Rhodoligotrophos defluvii: one gene and its partner. The main gene of each other region encodes a partner of the protein of the gene in region 2 in a complex. Links are inferred from orthologs where the notes say so. Each region holds a gene or a part of one and is shown on either strand. Other genes may lie near its edges. The genes, in order: tig and rpsG.

The links.
Region 1: the proteins of rpsG (region 2) and tig are in contact, whole or in part, in a crystal structure (PDB 3GTY), measured with the Thermotoga maritima proteins. The link is inferred for Rhodoligotrophos defluvii from one-to-one orthologs. Residues at the interface, in WP_004081843.1 of Thermotoga maritima: Lys34, Lys52, Lys55, Glu59, Arg62, Gln63, Glu66, Asn67, Lys69, Val71, Arg95, Ala109, Lys110, Lys111, Gly112, Arg113, Pro114, Glu117, Glu121, Ile124, Ala125, Tyr127, Asn128, Asn129, Thr130, Gly131, Lys135, Asp139, Arg142, Met143; in WP_004081061.1 of Thermotoga maritima: Glu122, Val124, Val129, Leu130, Tyr133, Glu188, Gly259, Ile262, Tyr263, Glu266, Ser270, Glu273, Gln274, Glu277, Arg308, Gln311, Ile312, Ser315, Tyr316, Glu325, Arg329, Arg336, Leu363, Phe366, Trp367, Arg373, Leu377, Arg381, Leu384, Glu387.

Annotation. Positions count from the first base shown.
Region 1 is NZ_SZZM01000003.1:235,901-245,726, forward strand. Bases 6,756-9,673 are described here. They hold tig (trigger factor), read right to left. Parts: upstream 9,027-9,673; coding sequence 7,485-9,026; downstream 6,756-7,484. Other genes in these bases: E4P09_RS15440 (ATP-dependent Clp protease proteolytic subunit), read right to left, coding at 6,756-7,156; E4P09_RS26040 (hypothetical protein), read right to left, coding at 9,456-9,599. In the rest of the region: E4P09_RS15405 (dienelactone hydrolase family protein), read left to right, coding at 1-87; E4P09_RS15410 (putative quinol monooxygenase), read right to left, coding at 15-395; E4P09_RS15415 (MmyB family transcriptional regulator), read left to right, coding at 486-1,334; lon (endopeptidase La), read right to left, coding at 2,089-4,521; ATP-dependent Clp protease ATP-binding subunit ClpX, read right to left, coding at 4,958-6,223; more of E4P09_RS15440, read right to left, coding at 6,527-6,755; E4P09_RS15455 (NAD(P)H-hydrate dehydratase), read right to left, coding at 9,715-9,826. UniProt on the Bacillus subtilis protein: Involved in protein export. Acts as a chaperone by maintaining the newly synthesized protein in an open conformation. Functions as a peptidyl-prolyl cis-trans isomerase.
Region 2 is NZ_SZZM01000013.1:13,124-16,694, forward strand. What follows is about bases 1-2,812. They hold rpsG (30S ribosomal protein S7), read left to right. Parts: upstream 1-1,077; coding sequence 1,078-1,548; downstream 1,549-2,812. Other genes in these bases: E4P09_RS25595 (VOC family protein), read right to left, coding at 1-238; rpsL (30S ribosomal protein S12), read left to right, coding at 684-1,055; fusA (elongation factor G), read left to right, coding at 1,570-2,812. Also shown: more of fusA, read left to right, coding at 2,813-3,571.

The DNA of each region.
Region 1 (9,826 bases), on a different replicon or contig from region 2:
CCGGATTTCGCCCGCTATGACGCCGGCGCCGATGCCCGCTCCTGGTCGGAAATGCTGGCCGTGTTCAACGAGGTGTTTCCGGGCTGACCGGACTTGAGATCGGCGCGGAGCGGTTGCCAAATGGAAATATCGCGTGGGCTGTCCAGCAGTTCGGGCAGCGCATCATGCCAAGGCTTGCGATAGGGGCGATTGAGCTGCACGGTCATGACGTCCTCATGGCTTTGCCAGGCCTCGTACAGCATGAAGCGGTTGGGTGTTCCCGGATCCTCGTGCAGCACCGCTTCGATAAAGGTGTCCTCGTGGCGCATGGCATCGAGGACACCGTTCAGCAGCGATAAGAATCGCTCGCGCTGCTCCGGCTTGACATCGGCAGTGATGAGATAAACCACAGGCATGTGTTCACTCCTCGTTTGGGGCACACCCACTCTGCGGGAAGTGACCGCGCCGAGCGACTACCTGAGAGGTAGTTTTGGAAAGGCCGCACCATGAGCAACACGTTCGGAGAGCATCTGCGCAGCTGGCGCCGGCGCCGCCGTTTGACCCAGATGGAGCTTGCGTTCCGGGTCGAGGTTTCGCCCCGGCATCTCGGCTTCGTCGAGCTGGGCCGCGCCTCGCCAAGCCGCGCCTTGGTGCTGCGGTTGGCAGAGGAGCTGGACGTGCCGCTGCGCGAGCGCAATGTCTGGCTGATCGCTTGCGGCCTTGCGCCGATTTTCCCGGATCGGCCGCTTGCGGATCCCACGCTTGCGGCCGTCAGATCCGCCATTGACCTGACGCTTGCTGCCCATAGGCCGTTCCCGGCCTTCGCCCTCGACCGCCACTGGAATGTGGTCGCATCGAACGGCGCCGTGCCCGAGCTATACGACAGCGTCGACGACAGCCTGCTCGCTCCGCCGGTGAACGTCTTGCGGCTTTGTCTGCATCCGCGCGGCCTGGCGCCGCGCATCCGCAATCTGGCGGAATGGACGCACCACCTGTTGCGGCGGCTCGACCGCGAATTCGAGCTGACCGCGGATCCTGCATTGAGCGCGCTCCAAGAGGAGGCGAAGCAGTATCGGCGTCAAATGTCCCGACCACCGTCGGCCGGGCAAGCGCCACAAATCGCCATCCCATTGCGCATCGCCACCTCGCTGGGCGACCTCGCCTTTTTCAGTACGGTGAGCGTATTCGGCACGGCCGTTGACGTGACCCTGTCGGAAATCGCGCTGGAGCTGTTCTATCCCGCAGACGAGGCGACGCGGCAGGCGGTCATGCGCGCGTCCTGTAACGAGGCGGGAGCCCGTGCCGAGGAGTTGGTGGGCGGTGAGAGACTCGAACTCCCGACATCCTCGGTGTAAACGAGGCGCTCTACCAACTGAGCTAACCGCCCGGACGGCCGTATCCGGTCGCCGTATGGCGACCGGCAACATCTACGCATTGGAGTGAGTAAACGCAACCTCGCAGGCCACCCCTCCTGCGACGGGCTCTGCCCCTCCCGCCCGGCCGCCGAATCCCGGCCGACGGTCTCGACCGACGAGTGCTCGCGCAAACCGCGCGAGCGTCCCGCTCAGTTCACGGCGTCCTTGAATGCCTTGCCGGCCTTGAACTTCGGCGCCTTGGAGGCTGGGATCTTGATCGTCTCGCCGGTGCGCGGGTTGCGCCCTTCCGCGGCAGCGCGGCTGGCCACGGAGAATGTGCCGAAGCCGACAAGCCGGACTTCATCGCCCTTGCCGAGCGCCGAGATGATGGCCTTCAGGGTCGCCTCGACGGCTTCGCTCGCATCATTCTTCGACAGATTGGCGTCTTTCGCCACCTGGGCAATCAGTTCGTTCTTGTTCACTGATAGATCCTCTCTTGCTGTGAAGTAACAGCCGGGCGACGCTCAAACGTCCGGCGGCGGCTGGAAGGTCATGCGAAAATCGGCGGAAAGCAAGGGTTTTCTGCGCCTTTGCCGGCCGGAGGCTTAAAAATCAGCGACTTACAGGGGGAAAAAGCAAGCGGGGCCGGCGAAAAAGCCGCCGGCCCCGCAGAATTCTGCCAAAAACTCGAATCAGACGATACGATCGGATGCCGGGAGGGGGCGGCGACATGGCCGCCCTCCCGTCACCCAATTCAGTGCGCGCGAACGCCCACCTGCTTGCCCGTGCCCGCGTTGGCAGCACGCGCCGCCTCCTCGAGGGCCGCGGCCTCCTCGTCCCACTCGATCGGCTCGGGCATGCGCACCAAGGTGTGCTTCAGCACATCCTCGATCCGGCTGACCGGCACGATCTCGAGCCCGCTCTTCACGTTCTCGGGGATCTCGGCGAGGTCCTTGGCGTTGTCCTCGGGGATCAGCACCTTCTTGATGCCGCCGCGCAGCGCCGCCAGGAGCTTCTCCTTGAGACCGCCGATCGGCAGCACACGACCGCGCAGGGTGATCTCGCCGGTCATGGCCACATCACGGCGCACCGGAATGCCGGTGATCACCGACACGATCGCCGTCACCATGGCGGTGCCCGCCGAAGGCCCATCCTTGGGTGTCGCCCCCTCCGGAACGTGCACGTGGATGTCACGCTTCTCGAACAGCGGCGGCTTGACGCCGAACTCGATCGCCCGCGAGCGCACATAGGAGCTCGCCGCGGAAATCGATTCCTTCATCACGTCGCGCAGGTTGCCGGTGACGGTCATCTTGCCCTCGCCCGGCATCATCACCGCCTCGATGGTCAGCAGCTCGCCGCCCACCTCGGTCCAGGCAAGACCCGTCACCACACCGACCTGGTCCTCGAGTTCCGCCTCACCGAACCGGTACTTCGGCACACCGAGATAGTCCTCGACCGTCTTGGCGGTCACCTTGATCTTCCGCTTCTTCGAGGTCAGGAGCTCCTTCACCGCCTTACGGGCGATAGTCGAGATCTCGCGCTCCAAGTTGCGGACGCCAGCCTCGCGCGTGTAGCGGCGAATGACCGTGGTCAGCGCGTCGTTGCTGATGTCGAGCTCCTTGTCGCCAAGCCCGTGGCTCTTGAAGATCTTGGGGATCAGGTGCCGGCGCGCGATCTCCAGCTTCTCGTCTTCCGTGTAGCCGGCGATGCGGATGACCTCCATGCGGTCCATCAGCGGCCCCGGAATGTTGAGCGTGTTGGCGGTCGTCACGAACATCACGTCGGACAGATCGTACTCGATCTCCAGGTAGTGATCCATGAACGCCTTGTTCTGCTCTGGATCGAGCACCTCAAGCAGTGCCGAAGACGGATCGCCCCGGAAATCCATGCCCATCTTGTCCACCTCGTCGAGGAGGAACAGCGGGTTGGACTTCTTGGCCTTGCGCATTGACTGGATGACCTTGCCGGGCATCGAGCCGATATAGGTGCGCCGGTGCCCACGGATCTCGGCCTCATCGCGCACGCCGCCCAAAGACAGGCGCACGAATTCGCGGCCCGTGGCCTTGGCGATGGACTGGCCGAGCGAGGTCTTGCCAACGCCGGGCGGACCGACGAGGCACAGAATGGGCCCCTTCAGCTTGTTCGTGCGCTGCTGCACGGCCAGATACTCGACGATACGGTCCTTGACCTTGTCGAGGCCGTAGTGATCGTTATCGAGCACCTTCTGGGCATAGCCGAGATCCTTCTTGATACGGCTCCGATTCTGCCAGGGAATGCCGAGCAGCCAGTCGAGATAATTGCGCACCACGGTCGCCTCGGCGGACATGGGGCTCATCTGCCGCAGCTTCTTGAGCTCGGACTCGGCCTTCTCGCGCGCTTCCTTCGACAGCTTGGTCTTCTTGATGCGCTCCTCGATCTCGCCGAGCTCATCGCGCTCGTCCCCATCGCCGAGTTCCTTCTGAATGGCCTTCATCTGCTCATTCAGGTAGTACTCGCGCTGGGTCTTCTCCATCTGCCGCTTGACACGGCTACGGATGCGCTTCTCGACCTGCAGGACGGAGATCTCGCCCTCCATCAAGCCATACACCCGCTCCAGGCGCTCGCTCACCGATGCGACCTCGAGCAGCTGCTGCTTCTCGGAAATCTTGACGGCGAGATGGGCGGCCACCGTATCGGCCAGCTTCGAATAATCATCCAGCTGGCTGACGGTCGAGATGACCTCCGGCGGCACCTTCTTGTTCAGCTTCACATAGGCTTCGAATTCCGAGACGACGGAACGGGCGAGCGCCTCGGTCTCCCGCGGGTCTCCCTCCTGCTCGGCAATCGGCTCCGCCACCGCCTCGAGAAAATCCTCGCGCGGGGTATAGCTGATGATGCGCGCGCGCTCGGCGCCCTCCACCAGCACCTTCACCGTGCCGTCGGGCAGCTTCAGCAGCTGCAGCACCGAGGCGATGGTGCCGATCTCGTAGATGGCATCGGGGGCCGGTGCGTCGTCGGTTGCGTTCTTCTGGGCAACCAGAAGGATGCGCTTGTCTTCGCGCATCACCTCTTCCAGGGCGCGGATCGATTTCTCCCGACCAACGAACAGCGGAACGATCATGTGCGGGAACACGACGATGTCGCGCAGCGGAAGAACAGCAAACCGCTCCTGCGCGCCGTGGGAAGTTGTGATGTCGTTTTCACTCATGGGACATAGGCCCTTCCTTGCTGGAGAGTGCCGTACCTGTGCCGAACCCGAACTGGCATTTGGCACCGGCCTCCGCGACAACAGAACACACCAGATAACTTGCTGCGCTGTCTTCTGTTCGCCCACTTGGATCCGCACGGGATCCGAAGCATGACGTCATCATCATAGGCACGATTCGCGGGGTGAGCAGCTCTTTGTGGTCAACGATTAAGTGGCGAGCAGGGGTACCCCCGTCAAGGTCTTGACAAGACTTATGACCACCCTGGCCGCGACGGCCTTTGAGGCTCGTTTTTGGCCGCTTTTCGTGGGGGCCGGGTTTGACGCTCACTGATGATCGCGAGCAACGCCCGAGAAAAAATTAGGCAATGGTTAACGCTGATGGGGCGCCGCGACAGCCGGTGAACCGGCTGCCGCAGTGCTTGGGGAGACCCGCCTGTCAGGCCGAGCTGTTCATCTCTTCGGCGCGGTCGCTGTAGATCAGCAGAGGCTTGGCCTCGCCTTCCACCACATCCTTCGAAATCACCACCTCCTCGACGCCCCGGAGGCTCGGCAGCTCGAACATGGTTTCGAGCAGGATGGCTTCGAGGATCGAGCGCAGGCCGCGGGCGCCCGTCTTCCGCTCGATGGCGCGGCGGGCGACACTCTTCAGCGCCTCCTCGGCGAAGGTCAGCCGCACGTCCTCCATCTCGAACAGCCGCTGGTACTGCTTGACCAGCGCGTTCTTCGGGTCCGAAAGGATCTTGATCAGGGCCGCCTCGTCGAGGTCCTCGAGCGTCGCGATCACCGGAAGCCGGCCGATGAATTCGGGGATCAGCCCGAATTTCAGCAGATCCTCCGGCTCCACGTCCCGCAGGATCTCGCCCGTCCGACGGTCCTCGGGCGACCTCACCTCGGCACCGAAGCCGATCGAGGTGCCCCGGCCACGCGCCGAGATGATCTTCTCCAGCCCGGCGAAGGCGCCACCGCAGATGAACAGGATGTTCGTGGTGTCGACCTGCAGGAACTCCTGCTGCGGGTGCTTGCGGCCACCCTGGGGCGGCACCGAAGCGATCGTGCCTTCCATGATCTTGAGCAGCGCCTGCTGCACGCCCTCCCCCGACACGTCCCGGGTTATGGACGGGTTGTCGGACTTGCGGCTGATCTTGTCGACCTCGTCGATATAGACGATGCCCCGCTGGGCCCGCTCCACATTGTAGTCGGCCGCCTGGAGCAGCTTGAGGATGATGTTTTCCACATCCTCGCCCACATAGCCCGCTTCGGTCAGCGTGGTCGCGTCAGCCATGGTGAACGGCACGTCGAGGATGCGGGCCAGGGTCTGGGCCAGCAGGGTCTTGCCGCAGCCGGTGGGACCCACCAGCAGGATGTTGGACTTGGCAAGCTCGACGTCGTTGTTCTTGGACGCGTGATTGAGGCGCTTGTAGTGATTATGGACCGCGACCGAAAGCACGCGTTTGGCGTGCACCTGGCCGATCACATAATCATCCAGGACGTTGCAGATTTCCTGCGGGGTCGGTACACCATCGCGCGATTTCACCAGCGAGCTCTTGTTCTCCTCGCGGATGATGTCCATGCAGAGCTCGACGCACTCATCACAGATGAACACAGTGGGCCCGGCAATGAGCTTGCGCACCTCATGCTGACTCTTTCCGCAGAAAGAGCAGTAGAGAGTGTTCTTCGAGTCGCTCCGGTTACGATCGCTCATATGCTATCCCTGATCAAAGTTCGCAGGCTTCCGCTCGGATCCAGGGACCTAGGCGTGAGCCGGACGAACTTCTTTGCGCTGCCGAACCCCCAAGACCGGTGAGACGGCACCCGGACTGCCCGGGAACTGACGCTACCGCGCCCTCGGCAGCCAGGTTCCTAATCATCTCAGCATGGTATGGGTCGTGGGATCAACAACAGATTAAACCATCACACAGCATCCGCCGCTTCTGCGGCGTCGTTGCAAGGGCAACCCGACCACCTCGCGGCAGAAAGGAACCCTTAACCAAGATAAGGGCGGAGGTCATTTGTCGGTTGCGACATCCGGACGCTTGTCGATCACTTTGTCGATAATTCCGAACTCCTTAGCGGCTTCCGCCGTCATGAAGTGATCCCGATCGAGCGCCTTCTCGATAGCTTCGATCGGCTGTCCGGTGTGCCTGGCATAGATCCGGTTCAGCCGCTCGCGCACCTCGAGGATCTCCTTGGCGTGGCGCTCGATGTCGGCCGCCTGGCCCTGGAAGCCGCCCGACGGCTGATGCACCATGATTCGGGCGTGTCGCAGGGCAAAGCGCATGTCCTTCTCGCCGGCGCAGAGCAGCAGCGAGCCCATGGACGCCGCTTGGCCGATGCACGTGGTCGACACTGCCGGGCGGATGAACTGCATCGTGTCGTAGATGGCGAGGCCCGACGTCACCACCCCGCCTGGCGAGTTGATGTACATCGAGATCTCCTTCTTCGGGTTCTCGGATTCGAGAAAGAGGAGCTGGGCCGTGACCAGGGTGGCCATGTGGTCTTCCACGCCGCCGGTCACGAAAACGATCCGCTCCTTCAGCAGGCGCGAATAGATGTCGTATGCGCGCTCGCCGCGATTGGTTTGCTCGACCACCATGGGGACGAGCGTGTTCATGTAGATGTCGTACGGATCGCGCATAGGGACCGCAAGCCTCGCAATTGTTCGGGAAATGCACCGCCCGGGGTCAACCAGCCGCTGAGCCGCCAGCCGATCGGCGTGCGATGACACCGACATATATGGTTCAGCCGCCACCGCCTCGCAAGCGCTATGCCAGACGCGGCCGGTTCGGCCTAGGCCCCAGGTGATTAAGTGCTTCGCGCGACCGGTGCAAGGCCTTCATGGACGCAGGCAGGCAAAACCAGCCCCGGATCGTTGCCAGCGTGACGCGGCGGTCCAGGGTTCAGCGGGGAAGCGTCTCAAATGCCTTGCGAGGACAGGCTTCCCCACCGATCGAAAAGGTCCGAGCCTACTCCTCCTCGGACTTGCTTTCGGCCTTCTTCTTGGTGGCGGTCTTCTTGGCCGCAGGCTTCTTCTTGGCGCTGCCCTTCTTCTCGTTGTCAGCGGCCGCCTCGGCGTGGTCGTGGCTATGGTCGTGGTCGTGAGCATGGTCATGGTCATGATCATGAGAGTGCTCGTGATCATGAGCGTGGGCTTGATCATGCCCCTCGTCCGGATCGGCGTAGAGCGCCTCGCGGGTGACCGGCTTCTCCGAAACCTTGCTCTGCGCGATGATGTGATCGACCACCTTCTCCTCGAAGATGGGGCCGCGCAGTTCCAGCATCGCCTGCGGGTTGCTGCGGTAGAACTCAAACACCTGCCGCTCCTGGCCCGGGAACTGGCGGGCGCGGTTGATCATCGCCTGCTGCAGCTCCTGGTCCGTGATGGAGACATTGGCCTGCTCGCCCACCCGGCCGAGCAGAAGCCCAAGCCGCACCCGGCGCTCGGCGATGCGGCGGTACTCAGCGCGGGCCTGCTCCTCCGTCGTGTTCTCGTCCTCGAAGCTGCGCCCTTCCCGCTCCATTTCAGCGGTCAGCGACCGCCAGATCTGCTGGAATTCGTCCTCCACCAGCCGTTCCGGCAACGCGAATTCATAGCGTTCGTCAAGGCGGTCGAGCAGCTGCCGCTTGAGCTTCGACCGCGACACCTGCTCGTATTCGGAAGCGATCTGGTCGCGGATGCGCTGGCGCAGCGTTGCCAGGTCCTCCAGCCCCAGCTTCTTCGCGAACTCGTCATCGATCGCCAGTTCCTTGGGCGCTGCGACCTCCTTCATGGTCACATCGAAGGTGGCCGGCTTGCCGGCGAGCCGTTCGACCCCGTAATCCTCGGGGAAAGTCACGTGCACCACGGTGCTCTCGCCAGCCTTGAGGCCGATCAGCTGGTCCTCGAAACCGGGAATGAAGCTGTTGGAGCCCAGCTCGAGCTTGGCATCGGTGCCGCTGCCGCCCTCGAAGGGCTCCCCGTCGATCTTGCCGACGAAGTCTAGGGTCACTTGGTCGCCGATCTTGGCAGTCTCACCCTCGCCACGCGGCTCGAACTCGCGGTAGTTCCGAGCGATATTGGCCAGCGCGTCGTCGATATCGGCTTCGTCGACGGGTGCGACTTCCTTTTCGAGCTCAATGCCGCTGAAATCACCCACCTCGAAGGAGGGCACGATCTCGAAGCTCATGGTGTAGGCGAGATCCGCCTTGCCCTCGATGATCTGCTCAATGCCCTCCTTGTCCTCGGGCAGGGCGATCTGCGGCTGGTAGGCCGGCTTCTCATTGCGTTCGGCAATGGCCTTCTGGCTCGAGTCGTCTACGGTTTTCTGCACCACCTCCGCCATCAAGGAGCGGCCGTAAAGGCGGCGCAGATGGTTGACCGGCACCTTGCCGGGACGGAAGCCGCGCACCCGAACCTGATCCTTGATCTCGTGGAGCCGCTGTTCAAGCTGGCTTTCCAGCTCCTGGGCGCCCACCACCACCTTTAGCTCGCGCTTCAGGCCCTCATTCAGGGTCTCGGTCACCTGCACGTCGCAATTCCTCGTTAGCTTGGGCACGGCACCGCGGGGAGCGGCCCGGCCAACCAATCAGCGGATCCAGATGCAGCCCGCCTGAAAACCTCGCCAATGGTGCGGGCGGAGGGACTTGAACCCCCACGGGCTTGAGCCCACGAGGACCTAAACCTCGCGTGTCTGCCAATTCCACCACGCCCGCAGGCGCGCAAGGCGTCTGGTCCGGCTGCATAGTCGGGCGCCTCTATAGCACAATGACTTTTCGCCGCGCCAGAGCGCAAACGCGCTTAATTCATGACGGTGCAGAACAAGCGCGCCGAGCCGGCATTGACCGTGATCTCGAACCGAAGGTCACGTCTATAGTCGCGTCATTGCCGCGCTTGACGCGGCAATCCAGGGGCCGCGAAGGAAGCCGAGCCTGGCCTCCCGGGACGCATCGTGCCGGGTCTAGCGTCTGATCATCCAGGCCAGGCTTGCGACATAGCCGGTGAAAGCCAGGGCCGTGACCATGGCGGACATCGACGGCTCCCCGTCGCTGAAAACCACAAGCGCAAGCAGGCCGGCACCCGCTGCCGCCGCAACCTTGACCATCGAGACATCTCCCTTTCCGCCTTGTTCGCTCCGTTTTGAAACAGGCGGGCACAGCTCAGTCATTTTTCAACCGCAATTGAGCAAGACCTGCGCCAGATTTGGAGAGCGCTCTATCTTAGCCCGCCATGAGCTTTGCCAGGGCGACTGGCACGAGCTCGGGCAGGTCCTCGGCGATCAGCCCTGGCCCGAAGGCCGCTGCCGCTTCGCCATGCAGCCATGCCGCCATG
Region 2 (3,571 bases):
CGGTCCCGTTGGCGTGCGCAACCGCCTGGTTGATGTCGTCGACGGCGAGGCAGGCGATCCAGAAGTTTGGCGTGCCGTCAAATACGGGGGACGTCATCTGGAAGATGCCGCAGACCGGCGCACCATCCTTCATCGCGATCCAGTAGGTGCTGTTGTCAGGTAGTTGTAGGGGGCGATAGGTCCAGCCCATGATATCAGCATAGAATGCCTTGGCCGCCTCGGCATTCCACGTCAGCAATTCATTCCACCAAACCTTTCCGTGAACTTGCATGTGACCCTCATGAAATAACTTCGACAGAATGGACGGTCTCACTATATCCTTCTCATTGTAGGTGCAGATCATTGCAACATTATTGACGTGCGGTCCCAAGTGCTTGGACGAAATTTCTGAGGCCCTGCTTGGTTTTTCCGCGATACAAGGGTTGACGCGGGGGAGAGGGATAAGTATGTTCCGCGCACTTTCGACGGCAGGCCGTAGGCAGGTGTCGTTGCCTAAACGCTGTCTAAAGTAAGCGGCGACATAGTCGGGACACGACCTCGGGGCTTTAAGTCTCGCGGTCCTCTGGTCATCAGGGCGCTGGCGAGCGGCGGAAGCCGATCGCATAAGCGCTCGAATGCGTGTTTCGGCAGCATCGGTCGATGCGCCGTTGGATCTTGAACAGTTGGACGAACGAAGAGCGCGAATGCCAACGATCAACCAGCTTATCCGCAAGCCCCGGGCCCCCCTCGGCAAGCGAAACAAAGTTCCGGCCATGGAGGCCTGCCCGCAGAAGCGGGGCGTATGCACGCGCGTGTATACGACAACGCCGAAGAAGCCGAACTCGGCGCTGCGCAAGGTGGCCAAGGTGCGCCTCACCAACCAGCACGAGGTGGTGACCTACATCCCGGGCGAGGGGCACAATCTGCAGGAGCACTCGGTGGTTCTGATCCGGGGCGGCCGCGTGAAGGACCTGCCGGGCGTGCGTTATCATATCATCCGTGGCGTGCTCGACACCCAGGGTGTCAATGCCCGCCGCCAGCGCCGATCGAAATACGGCGCCAAGCGGCCGAAGTGATCTGGGCAGGAGGGCTTAAGCAATGTCGCGTCGCCGCCGTGCAGACAAGCGGGAGATCAACCCGGATCCGAAATTCGGGGATCTCATCGTGTCCAAGTTCATGAACAACCTGATGCGGGACGGCAAGAAGTCCGTCGCCGAAGGCATCGTCTATGGCGCGTTCGACAAGATCGAGCAGCGCGCCAAGACCGATCCGGTCGCGGTATTCCATCAGGCCCTGGGCAATGTGAGCCCGGCCATCGAGGTGCGTTCCCGCCGTGTGGGTGGCGCCACCTATCAGGTGCCGGTCGAGGTGCGCCACGAGCGCCGGCAGGCCCTGGCCATCCGCTGGATCATTTCTGCAGCACGCGCTCGCAACGAGAACACCATGGTGGACCGGCTTTCGGCCGAGCTTCTCGATGCGGCGAACAATCGCGGCTCCGCGGTGAAGAAGCGCGAGGACACCCACCGGATGGCGGAAGCCAACCGGGCTTTCTCGCATTACCGCTGGTAACGGCCCGAGGGAGACTAGGCAATGCCCCGCACGCATCCGATCGAGGATTATCGCAATTTCGGCATCATGGCGCATATCGATGCCGGCAAGACCACGACCACCGAGCGCATCCTGTTCTACACGGGCAAGAGCCACAAGATCGGTGAGGTTCATGAGGGCGCTGCCACCATGGACTGGATGGAGCAGGAGCAGGAGCGCGGCATCACCATCACGTCGGCCGCAACCACCTGCTTCTGGAAGGGCAAGCGCCTGAACATCATCGACACGCCGGGCCACGTGGATTTCACCATCGAGGTGGAGCGCTCGTTGCGCGTGCTCGACGGCGCCATCGCGCTCTTGGACGCCAATGCCGGCGTCGAGCCGCAGACCGAGACGGTCTGGCGCCAGGCGGAGAAGTATCATGTGCCGCGCATGATCTTCGTCAACAAGATGGATAAGACCGGTGCCGATTTCTACAAATCGGTGGAGATGATCAAGAGCCGGCTGGGGGCGACGCCGCTCGTGATCCAGCTGCCGATCGGCTCGGAGAATACGTTCAAGGGCTGCGTCGACCTGATCAAGATGCAGGCGATCATCTGGCGTGACGAGACCTTGGGCGCCGAATTCGATTATGTGGAGATCCCGGCCGATCTCAAGGACAAGGCGCGGGAATACCGGGAAAAGCTCATCGAGCAGGCGGTCGAGATCGACGAAGCCGCCATGGAGGCTTATCTCGAAGGCAACGAGCCCGACGAGGAGAAGCTCAAGGCGCTGATCCGCAAGGGCACCTGCGACGTGACCTTCTATCCCGTGCTGTGCGGTTCCGCCTTCAAGAACAAGGGTGTGCAGCCGCTGCTCGATGCGGTGGTGGACTACCTTCCGAGCCCGATCGAGATTCCCCCGGTCAAGGGCGTGGACGTGAAGACCGGTGCCGAGGCGACGCGGGTAGCGCGCGACAACGAGCCGACCTCGCTGCTCGCCTTCAAGATCATGAACGATCCCTTCGTAGGCTCGCTCACCTTCTGCCGCATCTATTCGGGCAAGCTCGACTCCGGTACCCAGCTGCTCAACACGGTGAAGGAAAAGCGCGAGCGTGTCGGCCGCATGCTGCAGATGCATGCGAACCACCGCGAGGAGATCAAGGAAGCCTATGCGGGCGACATCGTGGCGCTGGCTGGTCTCAAGGAGACGACCACGGGCGATACCCTGTGCGATCCGAACTACCCGGTCATTCTCGAGCGCATGGAGTTCCCGGAGCCGGTGATCGAGATCGCCATCGAGCCGAACAGCAAGAGCGATCAGGAGAAGATGGGCCTCGCGCTCAACCGGCTGGCCCAGGAGGATCCCTCGTTCCGGGTCAAGACCGACGAGGAGTCGGGCCAGACCATCATCGCCGGCATGGGCGAATTGCATCTCGACATCATCGTCGACCGCATGCGCCGCGAGTTCAAGGTCGAGGCCAAGGTGGGCGCGCCGCAGGTGGCCTATCGCGAGACCATCTCCCGTCAGGCGGAGATCGATTACACCCACAAGAAGCAGACCGGCGGCTCTGGCCAGTTCGCCCGGGTGAAGCTGGTGATCGAGCCGGCCGAGCAGGGCGCGGGCTTCAGCTTCGAGTCGAAGATCGTCGGCGGTGCGGTGCCGAAGGAATATGTCCCCGGCGTGGAGAAGGGGATTCGCAGCGTCGTCGAGACCGGCGTGCTCGCCGGGTTTCCCATGCTCGACCTCAAGGCCAGCCTGGTGGACGGTGCCTATCACGACGTCGACTCGAGCGTGATGGCCTTCGAAATCGCGGCTCGCGCGGCGTTCCGCGAGGTGGCGCAGAAGGCGGGCTTGAAGCTGCTCGAGCCGATCATGCGGGTCGAGGTGGTGACGCCGGACGAGTATATGGGCGATGTGATCGGCGATCTGAATGCCCGGCGCGGGCAGATCCAGGGCACCGACAGCCGCGGCGTGGTCCAGGTGATCACGGCCATGGTGCCGCTCGCCAACATGTTCGGTTACGTGAACAACCTGCGGTCCATGTCCCAGGGACGGGCCCAGT